Regions from separate parts of the Mesorhizobium sp. USDA 4413 genome, predicted to be linked through region 2. Evidence: predicted binding sites of a transcription regulator. Region 2 holds the regulator's gene; the other holds the start of a gene.
The links. The regulator PhoB, encoded in region 2, activates phosphate uptake and scavenging genes when phosphate is short. The targets are predictions, from matches to a motif close to TGTCATNNANCTGTCAT.

Region 1 (7,085 bases), 3.8 Mb from region 2:
GAGCAAGAACAATTAACCTAAAGATTTAGCCAACGGTTTTGGGGCAATCGCCAACTCCGAATCTGGGCCCTGGAGCCTCCCGGCAACCTAAAGCGCGTCGCGCTGAAGCGGATCCAGGCGACGCGCTTTAGGCCTTGTTTTGATGCATGTCGTTCTCCCCAAACGGCTGCCCACTTTCGGGCGACATGCATTACTGCCGGAGCTGGCGCTTCTGCAGCCAGATGACCACGCGGAAGACGATGTAAAGCAGCGCGACGCATGCGTGCGAGATCACGATCAGAATCCGGTGGCCGAAGAGACCGGGGAAGCCGGCATACATCACCGTCTCCGTCACCGCGCAGATGAACCAGATCACCGGCCCCCAGGACGCCAGCATCCACAGACCCGCCGCTGCGAAGGGGAAGAAGACGGCAAGCGTCGCGGCCGCCACCTGCCAATGCACCGGCATCAGATCAAAGCGCCATAGCGCGCCGGGATAGATGCCGATCAGGCGGACCCAATAGAGGATGCCGAACAAGAGGCAGTAGCCGGCGATGACGCGCTGGAACCAGGCGAAGATGACCTCGGTGGTCGAGGGTTGCAGCACCACGCGCCGGGAGGTGACCTCGCTCACAGGGCGAGCTCCTTATCCCCGAGCGGCGCGAAATAGACGTCGATGTCGGCTACGCTGATATCGGCAAGGCTTGCGGGCCGCCACTCGGGTGTCGACCCCTTGTCGATGATGGCGGCGCGGATGCCTTCGTAGAAATCATGGCCTGCGAGCATGCGGTTGAGGATACGGAACTCCATCTTCATGCACTCGTCCATCGACAGCGTCGACCCTGCGCTGATCTGGCGCCAGGCGACGTTGAGGCTGGTCGGCGAGCGGGTTTTCAGCGTCGCCAGCGTCTTTGCGGCAAAAGCATCCTCGGCCCCCGCCCGCTCCAGGCTGTCGATGATGCCGGCCAGCGAGCTCTGCGAAAAATGGCGCGCGATCGCCTCCAGGTCCTGCCGCTCCGTCTCGCGTTTGGCCGGCATGAAGAAATCGCGCAGCTCGGCATTGGCGTCGCCGCTCGTCGCCAATTCGTCAAGCAGGCCCGCCTGGTCCTCGGCCTTGATGGTGTGGGTGGCCAACCCCGACCACAGCGCGTCGCCATAGCGGATGCGATTTCCCGTCAGTCCGAGATACATGCCGAAAGAGCCGCCCAGATCCGGCAGCAAGTGGCTGGCGCCGACATCGGGGAAGAAGCCGATACCGACCTCCGGCATGGCGAACTGCGCATTCTCGGTCAGCACCCGATGCGAGCCATGGAAGGAGATGCCGACGCCGCCGCCCATGACGATGCCGTCGATCAGCGCGACATAGGGTTTCTGGAAGCGGGCGATGCGGGCGTTGAGCCGGTACTCGTCGGCGAAGAAATCGACCGGCGGCTTGCCGGCGCGGCCGGCTTCATAGATGTGCAGGATATCGCCGCCGGCGGAAAACGCCCTGCCCTCGGCCTTCACGACGACGACCCCGATGCGCGGATCCTGCTCCCAAGTGTCCAACGCCTTGCCGAGCGCCCTCACCATGTTGTGCGTGACGGCGTTGAGCGCCTTCGGCCGGGTCAACGTGACCACGCCCGCTCTGCCCAGTTGCTCGAAGCGGATCTCGTCGCCTCCGCCAAAATCCATCGCCAGAAAATCCCTCTTTCCGCCCGTCGGGGGAGAGAAGTGCTAAAGGCGGCATGGAGACGCGTCAATGGTAGCGGTTCCTGGGCGGGGTTGTTGCGCTGGCGGGCGGCCGCGCCAAGTGTTAGGTAACCGGCAAAGGACTGTGTCCGGCCGGTTTCGAGCAGATCGACATGCCTGGAATTTCCCGCTTCGTGGTTGGATTGGTCGGTCTCCTGTGTCTGGGAGTGCCCGTCCGCGCCGCGGCGATCGCCGAGCTCTACCAGGCGCAAACGATCGTTACCGGCACCGGGGAGGTGAACCGGCAGATCGGGTTCAAGGACTGCCTGGACAAGGTGCTGGTCAAGGTCTCGGGCGACCAACGGCTGACGCAGAAGACGGAGATGCTGGCGCTGCGCGACAAGGCGGCCGACTTCGTCCAGTCCTTCCGCTATCGCGACCGACTCGAAGGCATCCCGATCCATGACGAGCAAGGCACGCATGACAGGCCGCACGACCTGACCTGCATCTACAGGCCGGCCGTCGTCGACAAGCTCCTGGCGCAGCTCGGCAGCAGGCCCTGGCTCGGCGAGCGACCTGTGATCGCCGTCTTCATGACCGCCGAGCAAGGCTCGCGGCATTTCGTGCTGACGGCGGATGAGGATCAGGGCAAGATGATGCGCGAATCCTTTTCCAACGCCACCTTTCCGCTGCTGATGCGCGTCACCTTTCCAAAGGCCGCGCAGCTTGGCGGTCTCGATGAGAAGGCGCTCTCGGAGGCCGATATGGCAAGGCTCGACAAGCTCGCGAAAAAGGCGGGGGCGGCCCGGGCGCTCGCCGGCAGCATCGTGTGGAGCGACAAGGATCTGGGCTGGGTCGCCGACTGGCGGCTGGCCGACCGCGGCAAGACCTATCGCTGGCAGGTGCGCGGCGTCAGCTTCGACGAGGCCTTCCGGGTTGCGATCAGGGGCGCTGCGCAGATCTTGTCGGGGCACGGGCAGCCCTAGGGCAGCTTGATATTCAGGTGATGCCGGTCTGCAAGCGGCGGCTTCCTGCGCTTCCGGTACGCTCTCGGGTACCCGAACGTACGCTCCGTTCCGGTTCTCGGCGGCCACCGTTTTCGACTCGGCCTGACCTGAATCTCAAGCTACCCTGCCTCGGCGCGTGACTGGCACAATCGTGTCGCATTGGTCAGCGGCGAAGACGCGTGGTAAAAGCTAGGCCAAACGAGAGTTTCGGCGATGAACAAATTCACCCCTGCAAAGCCTGCCGGCGCGCGCAGCGTCGACGAGATCACCGGCAGCCGCCGGCTCAGGCGCATGCGCAAGGCCGACTGGTCGCGCCGGCTGGTGCAGGAGAACCAGCTTTCGGTGAACGACCTGATCTGGCCGATCTTCGTCATCGACGGCAAGAACACGCGCGAGCCGATCGCCGCCATGCCGGATGTTTATCGCCTGTCCGTAGACCTCGCGGTGAAGGAAGCCGAGCGCGCGGCCAAGCTCGGCATTCCGGCCATTGCCACATTCCCCAATGTCGAGCTTGCGCTGCGCGACCAGACCGGCTCGCACATCCTCGACCCGGACAACGTCATCAACCGCGCCACGCGCGCCATCAAGGACGCGGTGCCGGAGATCGGCATCATCACCGATGCCGCGCTCGACCCCTTCACCAACCACGGCCATGACGGCATCCTGCGCGACGGCATCATCGTCAATGACGAGACGGTGGAGCAGGTCGCCGCCGCGGCCGTCATCCAGGCAGCGGCCGGCGCCGACATCATCGCGCCTTCGGACATGATGGACGGCCGCATCGGCGCCATCCGCGACGCGCTCGACGCCAACGGCTTCCGGGACGTGGCGATCATGTCCTATGCGACGAAGTTCGCTTCGGCCTTTTACGGGCCCTACCGCGAGGCGGTCGGCACCGCCGGCCTGCTCCAGGGCGACAAGAAGACCTATTACATCGACCACGCCAATTCGGACGAGGCGGTGCGCGAGGCCGAGCAGGACCTCGCCGAAGGCGCCGACATGCTGATGGTGAAACCCGGCCTGCCCTATCTCGACATCATCCGCCGGCTGAAGGACGAGCTGCAGATGCCGACCTTCGCCTATCAGGTGTCGGGCGAATATTCCATGATCAAGGCAGCTAGCGCCAATGGCTGGATCGATGGGGAAAAAGTGATGCTGGAATCGCTGCTTTCGCTGAAGCGCGCCGGCTGCGACGGCATGCTGACCTATTTCGCGCCAGTGGTGGCGCAGATGCTGAAGGGGTAGCCTCCCTCCCGACTGATCTGATGCTGCTGGACGGCCGGCCTATTCTGCCGGTGGATTTTGTTCGCCCGGAGAATACCGATTGCAAAATGCAATCAGTTAAGCTATTCCGCTTGCATATCACAACCGATCGGGAGGAAATCCGTGTCCAAGCTCCGTGTAAATTGTTTTACGCTCTCGCTCGACGGCTACGGCGCTGGCCCCGACCAGAGCCTCAATAACCCGCTCGGCGTGGGCGGCGAAAACCTGCACAAATGGATGATCAAAACCCGCTCGTTCCACCAGATGATCGGCAAGGAGGGCGGGACGACGGATACCGACGACGATTTTGCCGTACGCAGCTTCGAGAATGTCGGCGCCTGGATCCTCGGCCGCAACATGTTCGCGCCGAGCCGTGGCGAATGGCCGGACGACAATTGGAAAGGCTGGTGGGGCGCCAACCCGCCCTATCACGTGCCAACCTTTATTCTGACGCATCACAAGCGCGCCCCAATCGAGATGGAAGGCGGGACGACGTTCTACTTCGTCACCGACGGGATCCGTTCGGCGCTCGAACAGGCGAAGGCGGCGGCCGGCGGCATGGATGTGCGGGTCGGTGGCGGTGTCTCGACCGTCCGTCAATATCTGCAGGAGAAGCTCATCGACGAGATGCATCTTGCTGTCTCGCCGCTCCTGCTCGGCTCCGGCGAGCATCTGTTCGCCGGCCTCGACATGCTGAAGCTGGGATATCGCTGCACCGGGCAGGTGGCGACCGCCGATGCGACACATGTGATGATCGGGCGGGCGTAGCGCCCTTTCCTGCTCCAGTTGTCGTGGGAGAAGGAAAGCCGCCTCAATATTTCTGCGGCACGTAGAGCTCGCGCGGCAGCACCTGGCGCTCGTAGTCCGGGTTGAAGACACGCTCCGGCAGCGTGATCTCCTCATGCGGCACTTCCTCATACGGCATTTGCTGCAAGAGATGGTCGATGCAGTTCAGCCGCGCGCGCTTCTTGTCGTTGCCCTCGACGATGAACCAGGGCGCTTCCGGAATGTTGGTGCGGGCGAAGGTCTCTTCCTTGGCCTTGGTGTATTGCTCCCAGCGCACGCGCGACTGCAGGTCCATGGGCGAGAGCTTCCACTGCTTCATCGGATCGTGGATGCGCATCAGGAAGCGCATCTGCTGCTCCTCGTCGGTGATCGAGAACCAGTATTTCACCAGCGTGATGCCGGAGCGGACCAGCATGCGCTCGAATTCCGGCACGTCGTGGAAAAATTCCTCGACCTGATCCGGCGTGGCAAAGCCCATCACGCGCTCGACGCCGGAGCGGTTGTACCAGGAACGGTCGAACAGCACGATCTCGCCGCCTGCGGGCAGATGCGGCACGTAGCGCTGGAAATACCATTGCGATTTCTCGCGCTCTGTCGGCGCCGGCAACGCCACGACGCGGGCGATGCGCGGGTTGAGCCGCTGCGTGATGCGCTTGATGACGCCGCCCTTGCCGGCGGAGTCGCGGCCCTCGAAGACCACCACCAGTTTCTTCTTGTGGTAGGCGACCCATGACTGCAGCTTGATCAGTTCGGACTGCAGCCGGAGCAGCTCGCGGAAATAGGTCATCCGATCGATGGAAGGCGGATGCGACTTCTTGTAGATCTTGGCGATCTCGAGCGAGAGCGCCGGTTCGGAAATCTCCAGCTCATAATCCTCGTCGAGCGTGTCCTCGAGTTCGGCTTCGAGCCAGTCCTTCGCCCCGGAATTTGTTTTGAGTTCGTTCATCGCGCAGCTCCTGCCTGCCAGTCACCTTCGCCTCCGATGCGCCCCGGCCGCGACCGCAACGCAACTCCGTAAGCCGACTGAGATACAGAGGCGCAATGACGGTTTTATTGCAATCGGCCGCCCACGCGGAGCGATATAGCCGATATGTGATCGACCCGTATCGATAGCGGGGCGCGGCGGGAATTGTCCTACAAATCCCCTCGCCTCTTTCGGGGCGCTCGCCACGGCGCTTCTTCAAACAAAATCGCGAGGACCGACATGGAATACCGCACGCTGGGCCGATCCGGCTTGAAAGTCTCGACATTCACGCTTGGCACCATGACCTTTGGCGGTACCGGCCCGTTCGCCGCCGTCGGCAGTTCCGACCTCGCGGAGGCCAGCCGCATCATCGACACCTGTATCGATGCCGGCATTAATCTCATCGACACGGCAAACGTCTATTCCAACGGATTGTCGGAAGAGATCATCGGCGAGGCGCTTGGCGGCAAGCGCAAGAACGACGTGCTGATCGCCTCCAAGGCGCGCATGCGCATCGGCACCGGCCCCAACGAGGAAGGCCTGTCGCGCCATCATCTGATCCGCGAATGCGAAAAGAGCCTGAAGCGGCTGAGGACCGACGTCATCGACATCTACTTCGTCCATCAGTGGGATGGCCTCACGCCGGTCGAGGAGACGATCGCGGCGCTCGACACTTTGGTCAACCAGGGCAAGATCCGTTACATCGGCTGCTCCAACTGGTCGGGCTGGCAGGTGATGAAGGCGCTTGCCGTCAGCGACAGCCGCCACCAGGCCCGTTTCGTCACCCAGCAGATCCACTACACGCTGGAAGCCCGCGAGGCCGAATACGAACTGTTGCCGATTTCGGTCGACCAGGGCCTCGGCGTTCTGGTCTGGAGCCCGCTGGCCGGTGGCCTGCTCTCCGGCAAATACCACCGCGACAGCCCGACGGCGCGCCAGCTCGGCGGCTGGACGGAGCCGCCGATCCGCGACGAGGACCGTCTGTGGCGCATCGTCGACGTGCTCTCCGACATCGGCAAGGCACGGGGTGTCTCAGGAGCGCAGGTGACGCTTGCATGGCTGCTGGGCCGTCCGGCGGTAAGCTCGCTGGTGATCGGCGCCCGCAACGAGGCGCAGCTCAAGGACAACCTCGCCGCGGCCAGCCTGTCGCTCTCCGACGAAGAACGACAGCGCCTTGACGCGGTTAGCCGGCCGCCGGTGCTTTATCCCTACTGGCATCAGCAGTTTACCGCCAGGGACCGGTTTGGGCCGGCCGATCAGGTGCTCGACCGCTCCCATGCCTAGCCGGCGATGAAGCGCCAGACTTCCGGGTCGGGCTTTATCTGCCCGCTCAGCACGAAATATTTATAAAGGACGAGCAGCGAGATCGCCTGCTCGTCCTGCTCATTGCCGAATTTGCGGCAATAGGCGTTGGC
Region 2 (7,085 bases):
CGATGCGGTTGAGCGCCGCGTGGTCGCCATCCTGGCCGGAGACCGGAACGGTGCCGGCCAACCCTTGAGCCGTCAGCGCAGCGACGACGCCGCCAGCGGTGCCGTCATTGGCCGCCACGACCGCGTCAACCTTGTTGTCGTTGGCGGTCAGGAACTGCTCCATGTTCTTCTGCGCGTTGGCCGGCAGCCAGCCGTCGGTATAGGCCTCGCCGACATTCTTGATCTTGCCGCTGTCGATCGCGTCCTTCAGAACTTCCATGGAACCCGAGAACAGGAAGTCGGCGTTCGGATCGGCGCCCGAGCCCTTGATGAAGACGTAGTTGCCTTCGGGTTTCACCTTGAACACCTCGCGGGCCTGCATGCGGCCGACTTCCTTGTTGTCGAAGGTCAGGTAGAACACGTCCTTGTTTTCGATCAGCCGGTCGTAGCCGACGACCGGGATGCCCTCGTCGAGCGCCTTCTGCACCGCCGGGCCGATCGCCGAGGCATCCTGCGCCAGGATGATCAGCGCATTGGCGCCCTGCGAGATCAGGCTTTCGACATCGGTCAGTTGCTTGCCCGGATTGGACTGCGCGTCGGCCGAAATATACTTGTCGCCGGCGGCCTCGATGGCGGCCTTCATAGCCGCTTCGTCGGTCTTCCAGCGCTCTTCCTGGAAATTCGACCACGACACGCCGATCACCTTGTCCTTCGCCTCGGCGACCGACGCCAGCGTCAGCGACATGGCAACGCCCGCCAGGATGGCGGCTGCGAATTTCTTCATGATATCCTCCCTGCGCTCCGTATGGCGCGACCCAGACTGGCCCGAAGGCCGGTACAGAGGCTTTTTTTCGAGCCTCAAAAAAATAGTGGTCCAGTAAAACGACGCTGTCAACCGCGATCTTGATGGGTTTTGATGGGTTCAGGTATTTTTTTCGGCGTCCGCAATAAATAATGACATGGACCCGGGGTTCTGCCACAATCGACAAGCAATCCCAGGAAAAGTGCGCAGTGGTTTTTCCGCCCGGAATTGCGTCGGACCAAAAAGACGAACGGTTCGCCGTTTTCGGTAAATGGTGAACCGTCTAGCGTGTCAGCGACAGGCCATGGCATCATCACAAGGCCGCGATGACTCGGGAGGACGTGCGAGACAATGTCGGTGGGAATCCGCCACGACGATTTGCGCCGGCGCAACCGCGCCATGGTGATTTCGGCGGTGCGCCGCGCCGGCCAGCCGTCGCGCACGGAGATTGCCGCCACCACCGGGCTTAGCCACTCAACCATTTCGGCGATCTCCGCCGACCTGATCCAGGAGGGCATTCTCAGCGAAAGCAAGGCCAGCGAGCCGACGGCGTTGAAACGCGGCCGGCCGCAGATCGGCCTGGCGTTGAATCCCGAAGCCGCCGCTGTGCTGACCGTGGTGTTGTCGCTGAACTTCCTGTCGGTCGCTGTGATCGACTATGCCGGCCAGGTGGTTGCCGAGGAGCAGCTGCGCCTGGACACGCTCGTCATGCCGCGCGACGAGCTGATCGGCGAATGCCTGGCGATCGTCCGGCGCCGGCTGCATGATCCCGACCTTGACGTCGGCAGCGTCGCCCGCATCGCCATGGGCATTCAGGGCATCACCGATACCCATTCACGCGTCATGCTGTGGTCGCCGATCACGCCGCTGACCGACATCCCCTTTGCCGACATCCTGGAGAAGGAATTCGGCATCCCCGCCACAATGGAGAACGACTGCAACATGATGGCGGTGGCGCTGCAATGGCGCGATCCTGAACGCTATCGCGACGACTTCATCGCAATCCTCTTGTCGCACGGCATCGGCATGGGTCTGGTACTGAAAGGTGCGCTGTTCACCGGCACGCACTCCTCGGGCGGTGAGTTCGGGCACATGATCCACCGGCCCGGCGGCGCGCTTTGCCGCTGCGGCCGGCGCGGCTGCGTCGAGGCCTATGCCGGCAATTACGCCATCTGGCGCAGCGCCATGGGCATAAGCGAGGATGCCGCGCCGACGGATGTCGGCGACGCCGACATGCGCGCGCTTGCCGCGAAGGCCCGGCAACAGGACGGCCCCGAGCGCGAGGCCTATCGCCGGGCCGGCGAGGCGCTGGGCTTCGGCCTCGGCAGCCTGTTCGCGCTGATCGACCCGGCGCCCGTCGCCATGGTCGGCGTCAGCGCGGCCGCCTTCGACCTGATCGAGCCCGCGCTGAGGGAGGCGATCGCCCAGACCGCCGGCGGCCAGCACTCCGAATCGATCTCCTTCGACACCGAGCCGAACGAGCTGCCGCTGATCCGCGAAGGCTGCGCCATGCGCGCGCTGACCTTCGTCGACCAGGAGATTTTCGCGCCGGGAGGCCAGGCAAGAACCGGCACCGTCGGGAAGAACGTGGCCTAAGTAGGACCGAAAAATGCGAGCGCTGGGATATCCTGAGATTCAGGTCAAGCCGAGTCGAGAATGGTGGATTCCGAGAACCGGAACGGAGCGTACTTTTGGATACGTGATTACCGGAAGCGCAGGAAGCCGCCATTCGCAGGCCGGCATCACCTGAATATCAGGATATCCCTAGTCCTCGCGGATCGCGTAGCCCGCCCCCCGAATGGTACGTATCACGTCCGGCATGCGGCCGTTGTTGACCGCCTTGCGCAGGCGCCCGACATGGACGTCCACGGTGCGCTCGTCGATATAGATCGTCTCGCCCCAGACATTGTCGAGCAGCTGGCTGCGCGAGAACACGCGGCCGGGATGCCGCATCATGAATTCGAGCAGCCGGAACTCGGTCGGGCCGAGCCTGATCTCGCTCTTCTTGCGGTAGACGCGGTGCGATTCGCGGTCGAGCACGATGTCGCCGACCTTGAGCACGCTGGACAGCACCTCCGGCTTGGCGCGGCGCAGCAGCGCCTTGACGCGCGCCATGAACTCCGGCGTCGAGAACGGCTTGACCAGATAGTCGTCGGCGCCGGTCGAAAGGCCGCGCACGCGGTCGCTTTCCTCGCCCCGCGCCGTCAGCATGATGATCGGCAGCCGCTCGGTCTCGGGCCGCATCCTGAGGCGCCGGCAAAGCTCGATGCCGGAAACCGCCGGCACCATCCAGTCGAGCACGAGCAGGTCGGGAACGTTTTCCTGAAGGCGGATTTCGGCCTCGTCGCCGCGGGTCACCACTTCGACTTGGTAACCCTCGGATTCGAGGTTGTAGCGGAGCAGCACCCCCAGCGGCTCCTCGTCCTCCACCACCATGATGCGTGGCGCGATCATCGGGGTAACCTTTTCGTCAGGCCGCCGGCGCCGACATTGCCGTCTCGTCCTGCTTCGGACGGTTGGCGGGCAATTGCGTGCCGGTCAGCACATAATAGGCGTTCTCGGCGATGTTGGTCACATGATCGCCAATGCGCTCCAGATTCTTGGCGCAGAACAGAAGATGCGTGCAAGCGGTGATGTTGCGCGGATCCTCCATCATGTAGGTCAACAGCTCACGGAAGACGGATGTGTATTTGACGTCGATGCGTTCGTCGTCGTTGCGAAGCTTGGCCAGCGCCGTAGCGTCGCCCACCGTATATTCCTGGATCACGCCCTGCACCTGGATCAGCACCATCTGCGCCATGGAATCGATCGAGTGGGTGAGGTCGCGCGGCGCGGCGCTGACGCCGACCGAGCCGACGCGCTTGGCGATGTTCTTGGCGAGATCGCCGATGCGCTCGAGGTCGCCCGCCATGCGGATCGAGCCGACCACGTTGCGAAGATCGTCCGCCATCGGCTGGCGCTTGGCGATCAGCGTGATGGCGCGGTCGTCGAGCTCGCGCTGCCTTGCGTCCATGATCGCGTCGTCGGAAACGACGCGCTGCGCCAGCGCATTGTCGCTTTCGAGCAGCGCCTTGGTCGAGGCGCCGACCATCGAGCCGGCAAGGTCACCCATGTCGTTGATGAGCCGGCTGATCTGCCTCAGATCCTCGTCGAAGGAGGCGACGGTATGTTCGGCCATGATGATGTCCTCGTATGAGCTCAGCCGAAGCGGCCGGTGATATAGTCCTGCGTGCGCTTCTCGCGGGGCGAGGTGAAGATCTTCTCGGTCCGGTCGAACTCCACCAGCTCGCCCAGATACATGAACGCCGTCTGCCGCGACACGCGCGCCGCCTGCTGCATGTTGTGGGTGACGATGACGATCGTGTAGTCGGCCTGCAATTCGTCGATCAGTTCCTCGATCTTCGCCGTCGACAGCGGATCCAGCGCCGAGGCCGGCTCGTCGAGCAGGATGACCTCGGGCTTCACCGCCACGGTGCGGGCGATGCAGAGCCGCTGCTGCTGGCCGCCGGAGAGGCTCTGGCCGCTGGCATTGAGCTTGTCCTTGACTTCGCTCCAGAGCGCGGCGCGCTTCAGCGCCGACTCGACCCGGTTGTCCATCTCGGCTTTGCTGATCTTCTCATAGAGCCTGACGCCGAAGGCGATGTTCTCATAGATCGACATCGGGAACGGCGTCGGCTTCTGGAACACCATGCCGATCTTCGTGCGCAACAGGTTGAGGTCCTGCGAACGGTCGAGGATGTTCTTGCCGTCGAGCAGCACCTGGCCCTCGGCGCTCTGCTTCGGATAGAGCTCGTAGATGCGGTTCAAGACGCGCAGCAGCGTCGACTTCCCGCAGCCGGACGGGCCGATGAAGGCCGTCACGCTGCGCTCGGGCAGGGACAGGTTGATGTCCTTCAGCGCCTTCGACTGGCCATAGTAGAAGTTGAGGTTCTTGACCTCGATCTTGGCCTTCTCGACGGTGGCATCGGGTGCGTTAAGGTCGGTGGACAACATCGGTTTCATCTGTCCTCTCTGCGTCCGGTCAGGCTACGGGCGAAGATGCTCAGCCCGAGAACCGTCAGGGTGATTATGAGTGCGCCCGTCCAGGCCAGCTGCTGCCATTCCTCGTAAGGGCTGAGAGCGAACTGGAAGATGGTCACCGGCAGGCTGGCCATCGGGGCATTGAGATTGCTCGACCAGAACTGGTTGTTGAGCGCGGTGAAAAGCAACGGCGCCGTCTCGCCCGAGATGCGGGCGATCGCCAAAAGGATGCCGGTGACGATGCCGGACAGCGCCGCGCGGTAGGCGACCGAGCGGATCACCACCCAGCGCGGCGCGCCGATGGCGGTGCCGGCCTCCCGCAGCGCGTTGGGCACGAGGTTCAACATGTCCTCGGTGGTGCGCACCACGACGGGGATCACCAGGATCGACAGCGCGACGGCGCCGGCGATCGCCGAGAAGTGCCCCATCGGCCGCACCATCAGCTCATAGACGAACAGGCCGACGATGATCGACGGCGCCGACAACAGGATGTCGTTGATGAAGCGCACCACCGTCGTGAGCCGCGAGAAGCGTCCGTACTCGGCCATGTAGGTGCCGGCCAGCACGCCGATCGGCGTGCCGACGACGATACCGATGATCGTCATGATGATGCTGCCATAGATGGCGTTGAGCAGGCCGCCGGCATCGCCGGGCGGCGGCGTCATTTCCGTGAACACCGCCAGGTTCACCCCGGAAAGCCCCTTGTAGAGGAGGGCGCCGAGGATCAGCGCCAGCCAGGCCAGCCCGATGCCCGCCGCGATGATGCACAGCGCCATCATCACGGCATTCTTGCGTTTGCGGCTTCGGTGAAGCGATTGGGCAGTCGACATCGGTCAGGCTCCGGTGCGGCTATCGATGCGCAACAGCATGTAGCGTGCGAGCGCGAGGATGATGAAGGTGATGATGAACAGGATCAGGCCGAGCGCCACCAGCGAGGACGTATAGAGCGCGCCATCGGCCTCGGTGAATTCGTTGGCGATGGTCGCCGAGATGGTCGTGCCCGGCGCGAACAGCGAGGCGCTGATGCGATGCGCGTTGCCGATGACGAAGGTGACGGCCATCGTCTCGCCGAGCGCGCGGCCGAGGCCGAGCATGACGCCGCCCATGATGCCGACGCGGGTATAAGGGATGACGACGCGCCGCGTCACTTCCCAGGTCGTGCAGCCGATGCCGTAGGCCGACTCCTTGAGCACGGCGGGAACCGTGTCGAACACGTCCTTGGTGATCGAGGTGATGAAAGGCAGCACCATGATGGCCAGGATCAGCGACGAGGTCAGCAGGCCGATGCCGTAGGGCGGGCCGGCAAACAGGCTGGAAAGCCCCGGTATGCCGTGGAAAATGCTGATGATGAAGGGCTGGATCGTCGTCTGCAGGAACGGCGCGAAGACGAACAGGCCCCAGATGCCGTAGATGATCGAGGGAATGCCGGCGAGCAGCTCGACCGCGATGCCGATCGGGCGCCTGAGCGGGCGCGGGCAAAGCTCGGTCAGGAAGACGGCGATGCCGATGCCGATCGGCACGGCGATGAGGATGGCGATGGCCGAGGTGACGATGGTGCCGTAGATGGGCGCTAGCGCGCCGAAATTCTCGGTGACGGGGTTCCAGGATTCGGTGGTCAGGAAGGAGAAGCCGAACTTCGACAGCGCCTCCCACGATCCGGCGATCAGCGAGATCGCGACGCCGCCGAGGAGAACCAGCACGAGGATGGCGGAAGCGCGCGTGGCTGCCCGGAAGACCATGTCGGTGACGGCGAAGCGGCGCACTGTCGCTTCCCTGGTCCGCATGGCGGATGATGTCGCAGCTTCGGAAACGGCCGTCATTGAGCCCCTCGCATTCGAAAGAGACAGGAGGGCGCCGAAGGCGCCCTCCTTATTCGCCAAGAATTACATGCCGGAGTAGAGCGGCTTGCCGTTCGCGTCGACGATGTCCTTGCTCCACATCTCCTCGACGCTCTTCACGACGGCGTCGGGCATCGGAACGTAGTCCAGGCTGGCGGCCAGCTCGTCGCCCTTGGCATAGGACCAGGCGAAGAATTTGAGCGCTTCGGCCGTGGCCGCCGCGTCGTCGGGCTTCTTGTAGACGAGGATCCAGGTGGCCGACGTCATCGGCCAGGATTCGGCGCCGGCCTGATTGGCGAGGATAACGCCGTAGCCCGGCTGCGAGCTCCAGTCGGCATTGGCCGCGGCGGCCGAGAACGCGGCGGCGGTCGGCTCGACCTTCTTGCCGTCCTTGTTCACCATGTCGGCATAGGTGAGCTTGTTCTGCTTGGCATAGGCATATTCGA

Region 1: a site for PhoB is predicted at 5,748-5,764, ahead of ppk2 (polyphosphate kinase 2). Genes of this name have one in related genera too.

The regions. Positions count from the first base shown of each region.
Region 1 covers NZ_JBVPRP010000001.1:4,033,278-4,040,362, reverse strand. The annotation lists gene ACVMIM_RS19625 (DUF6163 family protein) at 191-613, opposite strand; gene ACVMIM_RS19620 (enoyl-CoA hydratase/isomerase family protein) at 610-1,653, opposite strand; gene ACVMIM_RS19615 (DUF2066 domain-containing protein) at 1,824-2,636, shown strand; gene hemB (porphobilinogen synthase) at 2,871-3,902, shown strand; gene ACVMIM_RS19605 (dihydrofolate reductase family protein) at 4,044-4,688, shown strand; gene ppk2 (polyphosphate kinase 2) at 4,732-5,652, opposite strand; gene ACVMIM_RS19595 (aldo/keto reductase) at 5,911-6,954, shown strand; gene ACVMIM_RS19590 (glycosyl transferase family 90) at 6,951-7,085, opposite strand, start outside.
Region 2 covers NZ_JBVPRP010000001.1:196,836-203,920, forward strand. The annotation lists gene xylF (D-xylose ABC transporter substrate-binding protein) at 1-763, opposite strand, end outside; gene ACVMIM_RS00990 (ROK family protein) at 1,133-2,377, shown strand; gene phoB (phosphate regulon transcriptional regulator PhoB) at 2,546-3,235, opposite strand; gene phoU (phosphate signaling complex protein PhoU) at 3,252-3,959, opposite strand; gene pstB (phosphate ABC transporter ATP-binding protein PstB) at 3,980-4,783, opposite strand; gene pstA (phosphate ABC transporter permease PstA) at 4,780-5,631, opposite strand; gene pstC (phosphate ABC transporter permease subunit PstC) at 5,635-6,621, opposite strand; gene pstS (phosphate ABC transporter substrate-binding protein PstS) at 6,685-7,085, opposite strand, start outside.